DNA from 2 places in the Neisseria dentiae genome. Region 2 is predicted to be linked to the other one. Evidence: predicted binding sites of a transcription regulator. Region 2 holds the regulator's gene; the other holds the start of a gene.
What was found. Region 2 encodes FNR, which switches genes on or off when oxygen is low (the NO sensors DNR and NnrR bind a similar motif). Its sites were predicted from a motif close to TTGATNNNNATCAA; they were not measured.

Region 1 (3,211 bases), 1.2 Mb from region 2:
CCGCATGAAAGCGCGCTTTAAAGACGAAAACGGCAAAAACCGCCTGCTGCACACCCTCAACGGCTCCGGCCTCGCCGTCGGCCGCACGCTGGTGGCCGTGCTCGAAAACCACCAAAACGCCGACGGCAGCATCAACATTCCCGCCGCACTGCAACCCTATATGGGCGGCATTGCCAAGTTGGAAGCGGAATAAGCGGTGCAACGTTACCGCTGCCTGCTTTCCGCTTTAATCCCAATAATTTTAAAGAAGCCATTTTAGCTTCGCAGAAACTTGTTTCCTTTCGGAAACTGCGTTTTCAGACGGCCTACAACCTTTGCAAAAATATTTTCAGGCTGTCTGAAATGCTTAAACCCCGCCATTCCCGCGTAGGCGGGAATCCAGATGGAAATATTGAAGTATTGATTAAACAAATACTTAGATGCCAAGTGTCTGGATTCCCGCCTACGCGGGAATGACGGAAATCAGATTTTTTCAGATAGTAATTTGGATTTTGCAAAGGTCTCGGCCTGCCGCATCCCGAGGCCGTCTGAAACCCGGATACCGCCATGCCCAAAGCCACTTTCTATACCCACGTCGGCAACCTCGCCGCCTTTGTCTGCCGCCTGGCCGAGCGCGCCGTGAAAAGCGGCGGCAAAGTGCTGCTGTGGGCGGATTCGCCCGAAACGGCCGAGCGGCTGGACAGGCAATTGTGGCAGTTTGAGCCGGAAAGTTTCCTGCCCCACGAGCTGTGGGCGCACGGCCAAGCGTTTCCGCAAAACGTGCCGCTGGCGGTGGGCTGCGGCAGTGAGTTGCCCGACGTGCCCCCCGATACGGTGGTGTTGAACGCCTCTCCCGATTTTTGGTGCGACGCCCCTTCCCCGCCCGCCCGCGTGCTGGAAATCGTCGGCACCGGTTTGGAAGAGCTGGCCGACGCCCGCGAACGCTTCAAAGCCTACCGCAAACAAGGCTTTGAAATCGAGCATCATAATATGCAGGGCAAGGCGTAAATTCCGTCAATATATTCAAATCAATGGCTTAATAACAGCTCCGTCAAACCCGGGCCAAGCCCGGGTATGACGTATGTACTTTCTTCCGCAACGGCCTTTCTACCCCCAAAACCCAACCAACCCGAGACCTTTGCAAGTCGTTTAGGCCGTCTGAAATATTCAACCATCGTCATTCCCGCGCAGGCGGGAATCCAGCCCTAAAATCATCAAGTATTTTATTTCAATAGCTTACAAAAAAACGACTGGATTCCCGCCTGCGCGGGAATGACGAGACACAAACGTTTTCAAGTTTGAATTGTTTTTTTGCAAAGGCCCCAACCCACCTTTCTTCCTGATTCAGGTCAACAAACCCAAAACTATCGTTCATTAGTTAACAGATAGAATTGAGTATTTGCCTAAAAAGTATTAACATGACCTTGAAAGTAAATAAAAACCAATACCAATATTAAATCGTTTATCTTTGATATTCCGTCTTACCGCTTTCCGATTGTTTAACCATCAAAAAAGAAAGTAGGTTCCTTATGTCTGCTGTTCCGCTCTCTTCCCTAAGCAAAGGCACTTATGCCCACATCGATTCCATTCAGCCCCAAGCCGTGTTCGGCGAGTTGGACGAACTCGTCGGCCGCCGTTTGGCCGATTTGGGCTTTTCCAACGGTATGCCGCTGGTGGTGGTTGCCGTGGGGGCGCTCGGCAAAGGGCCGTTTGCCGTGCGTTTGGGCAACCAGTCGCAGTTCGCCCTACGCGCGCCCGAAGCGGCCAAAATCATGTGCCGCGTGGTAACCGAACATTTCTAAACTGCTTTCAGACGGCCTCAATTTCCCACAACCTTTCAGGCCGTCTGAAAAAGTGAAAACAATTCAAATAACCTGCAAGAGGATACGATATGCAAGCCGATGCCGTTTCTTTAAGCTATTTTGCGCTTTTGGGCGCGCCCAACTGCGGTAAAACCGTTTTATTCAACGGGTTGACCGGCTCCAATGCCAAAGTGGCCAACTATCCGGGCGTAACGGTTGATAAGCGCGAGGGCGTGTTTATCGACGATGCTTCCATCCACATCATCGACCTGCCCGGCACTTACAGCCTGCGCACCACCAGCCCCGACGAGGCGGTGGCGCGCGATATGGTGCTGGGCAAACTCGACCGGCAACCCGATGCGATTATCGCCGTGGCCGACGCCACCAACCTGCGTATGACCCTGCGCATGATGCTGGAGCTGAAAATGCTGGGGCTGCCGATGGCGGTGTCGCTCAACTTAAGCGATGTCGCCCGTTCGCGCGGCCTGCAAATCGACGCGGCCAAACTCAGTAAGCTGCTGGGCGTACCGGTGTTGGAAACCGTGGCGGTGAGCAAAGACGGCATCCGCGGCGTGCGCGAGGCGGTGGCGAAACTGCCGCGCCGCTTAAACACACCCGTTGATACGGCCACCGCCGAACGCCTGCTCAACAACCTCGACAGCAACGCGCTTTACGAGCAGGTGGAAGATATTCTGCGCCAAGTAGTGCGCACCGAAATGAAGCTGCCCGAATGGCACCGCCGCTTGGATTCGCTGGTGCTGCACCCTGTTTGGGGCTTTGCCATTCTGGCGGTGATTCTGTTGCTGGTATTCCAAGCCGTTTATTCGTGGTCGGCGCCGCTGATGGATGCCATCGAAGGCGGTTTCGGCGCATTGGGCGAGTGGGTAACAACCGTGATGCCGGCCGGCGTATTGCAGGATTTGATTGTGAACGGCGTGATTGCCGGCATGGGCAGCGTGCTGGTGTTTCTGCCGCAGATTACCATTCTGTTTGCGTTTATCCTGCTGCTCGAAGATTCGGGCTATCTGCCGCGCGCGGCTTTTCTGCTCGACAACCTTCTCTCGAAAAGCGGGCTTTCCGGCCGCTCTTTCATTCCGCTGCTTTCCGGCTTCGCCTGCGCCGTGCCTGCCGTGATGTCGGCCCGCACCATTCAAGACCCGCGCGAACGTTTGGTAACGATTCTGATTGCGCCCATGCTCACCTGTTCGGCACGGCTGCCGGTTTATGCGCTGATTATCGCCGCCGTGATTCCGCAGCAAACCGTGTGGGGCGTGTTTAACCTGCAAGGCTTAACCCTGTTTGCCCTGTATGCGGCAGGTATCGCTTCGGCGGCGCTGACGGCTTTCGTGATGAAACGCCTCGCCCGCAAACAATCGGGTATCCGCCAGTTTCCGCTGCTGATGGAGCTGCCCACTTTCCGTATGCCCAAC
Region 2 (3,211 bases):
AAGCAACAGTTAACGCCGCCAGCCAGCCATGACTAGTTAATATCAATAACAGATTGTTTATTAAAAAACAAAAGCTTTAACCCTTTCACCGAGACAATCGGGCAGATTTTGCCAAAGTGTGCTACATTGCCAAGCGTTTGTCGTACAGAATCTACAAAACCCATAAACTCCCGCCGCTTGGTTTTTTAAGATGAAATTACAGCAATTGCGTTACGCGCTCGAAGTTTACCGCCACAATCTGAATGTATCTGAAGCCGCCGAAGCCCTGTTTACTTCCCAACCGGGCATTTCCAAACAAATCAGGCTGCTGGAAGAAGAGTTGGGAATACAGATATTTATCCGCAGCGGCAAACGCGTGGTCTCGGTTTCGCAACCGGGCAAGGCGGTTTTAGAGCTGGCCGAAAGGATTTTGCGCGATGTGCAGAATATTAAGAATATCGGCAGCGAGTTTACCGAACACGACAGCGGTTCGTTAACCATCGCCACCACCCACACGCAGGCACGTTATGCGCTGCCGGCCATTGTGGCGGAATTTGTGCAGCGCTACCCCAAAGTGCGCCTGAGCATCAAGCAGGGCAGCCCCGACGTGCTGGCGCAAATGGTGGTTAACGGCGAAGCCGACTTTGCAATTGCCACCGAAGCGCTGGAGGAAAACGGCGAGTTGCGCAAACTGCCCTGCGAAGCGTGGACACATGCGGTGGTTGTGCCGGACGACCATCCGCTTTTAGACTGCCGCCATCCGTTGGCAATCGAAGACTTGGCGGCTTTTCCGCTGGTAACTTACGAATTTGCCCTTAACCACAACAATAATATTGCCCGTGCGTTTCAGAAAGCCCGCTTGGATTTGCCTACCGTGGCGTTGTCGTCGGCCGACACCGATGTGTTGAAAACCTATGTAAGGCTGGGCCTGGGCGTGGGTTTGATGGCGAAAATGGCTTACGATGTCAAAACCGACAGTGATCTGCACCTGATCGATGCTTCGCATTTGTTCGAGCCTTCCCACACCTACATCGCACTGCGGCCGGATACCTATCTGCGCGGCTATACTTATGACTTTATTAATCTGTTTGCACCCAAACTCACCCGCACGCAGATTGACAAAATGTTATATGAACCGATTGAGGAAGATTTTTCCATCTAAAATCCTAAACGGAAATATTTAAAGGCCGTCTGAAAAATATTTTTCAGACGGCCTTTTGGGGTTCAAATAGTTATACGGCGTGTTCGCAGCCGGAAACCATTTTCTTCAAAGCCTGCGGCTCTAAAATTTTGATGTGTTTGTGTTCGACCAAAATCAGCCCTTCGTGATGGAATTTCGACAAGGTTCGGCTGACGGTTTCCAGTTTCAACCCCAGATAGCTGCCGATTTCTTCGCGCGACATCCGCAAAATAAAATCATTGGCGGCAAAACCGCGGGCATACAGGCGGTTGGACAAGTTGAGCAGAAAAGCCGCCAACCGCTCTTCGGCGCGCATATTGCCCAACAGCAGCATCACGCCTTGGTCGCGCACGATTTCGCGGCTCATCAGGCGGAAAAAGTGGGTTTGCAGGCTGGGAATATTCTTTCCCAACTCTTCCATATGCGAAAACGGCAGCTCGCACACTTCGCTGTCTTCCAAGGCCACGGCATCGCAACTGTGGGTGTGTGTGCAGATGCCGTCCATGCCGATCAGTTCGCCCGACATGAAAAAGCCGGTTACTTGGTCGCGCCCGTCCTGGCTGGCGATGGTGGTTTTGAAGAAACCCGTGCGGATGGCAAACAGTGAGGTAAACGGCTCGCCCGCACGAAAGAGATATTCGCCTTTTTTCAAACGCCGGCTTTGGCGGATAACGGCATCCAGTTGGGCGAACTCGGTCGGCATCAGCCCAACGGGCAGGCACAGTTCGCGTAAGGAACACGTTGAACACAGCGTTTTCATCTGATGTTGGGCAGTGTGTGCGGGCATAGCGGGCACCTTTTCTTCTGAGCAACTTTTATATAGTTAAGCCGCGACTTAAGGACTATTGACTCCAGTCAAGGCTTGTTTATGATAGTGCAGGTATTCTATCAAACTACCTTTGGTTTGCCTATCCATTCCGAATCAAGAAAATTATTTAATGAAAATCATAAAGATACACAACAACACTGAGCCTGAATTCGACCGCGGGCTGATTGCTTCTCTACCTTCCAACGGCCCCCGCTACACTTCTTACCCGACCGCCGACCGCTTCCACAGCGGTTTTGGCGAAACCGACTATTTGGAATCACTCAATATGCGTCACGCAGGGGCTTTAAACAAACCCTTGTCGCTTTATATCCATATTCCTTTCTGCAATACCATCTGCTATTACTGCGGCTGCAACAAAATCATCACGAAAGACAAAACCCGCGCCGATGCCTACCTCGAATACCTCGAAAAAGAAATGGCGCTGCTCGCCCCACATCTGGACGGCCGCCATCAGTTGGCGCAGCTGCATTTCGGCGGCGGCACACCCACGTTTTTGAGCGACGGGCAGCTTGAGCGCGTTTTTGCGATGATACGGCGCTATTTCGATTTGATTCCCGGCGGCGAATATTCGATAGAAATCGACCCGCGCAAGGTCAGCCGCGAAACCGTGCTGCATTTGGGCAGGCTGGGCTTCAACCGCATGAGCGTGGGCATTCAGGACTTCGACCCGAAAGTGCAGGAAGCAGTCAACCGCGTGCAAACTGTTGAAGAAACGCGCGAAGTGATTGAGACCGCACGCGAAGCGGGGTTCAAATCGGTGAGCGTGGATCTGATTTACGGCCTGCCGCACCAATCGCTCGAAAGCATCAAACCCACCCTCGAAACCGTGCTTTCGCTCGACCCCGACCGCCTGGCGCTTTACCACTACGCCCATCTGCCGCATATTTTCAAACCGCAGCGCCGCATCGACACCGCCGCCGTTCCCGGCAGCGAAGAAAAACTCGATATTCTGCAATACGCCGTGCAAACGCTCACCGCCCGCGGCTATGTATTTATCGGCATGGATCATTTCGCCAAACCCGACGACGAACTCTCGCTGGCGTTGAAAGAAGGCTGGCTGCAACGAAATTTCCAAGGCTATTCCACTTATGCCGACTGTGATCTGATTGCCTTGGGCGTGTCGTCTATCGGCAAAATCGCCAATGTCTATGTTCAGAACGAGCGCGACATCGATGCCTACTACGCCGCCATCGACGCCGGCCGCCTGCCCGTGATGCGCGGCT

Region 1: the regulator FNR is predicted to act here: its motif matches at 1,319-1,332, upstream of H3L92_RS02855 (FeoA family protein).

What each region holds. Positions count from the first base shown of each region.
Region 1 covers NZ_CP059570.1:622,384-625,594, reverse strand. Annotated here, with positions in the region: gene serS (serine--tRNA ligase) at 1-193, shown strand, start outside; gene H3L92_RS02860 (DNA polymerase III subunit chi) at 547-987, shown strand; gene H3L92_RS02855 (FeoA family protein) at 1,509-1,781, shown strand; gene feoB (ferrous iron transport protein B) at 1,871-3,211, shown strand, end outside.
Region 2 covers NZ_CP059570.1:2,164,446-2,167,656, forward strand. Annotated here, with positions in the region: gene H3L92_RS10125 (CysB family HTH-type transcriptional regulator) at 191-1,141, shown strand; gene fnr (fumarate/nitrate reduction transcriptional regulator Fnr) at 1,212-1,946, opposite strand; gene hemN (oxygen-independent coproporphyrinogen III oxidase) at 2,098-3,211, shown strand, end outside.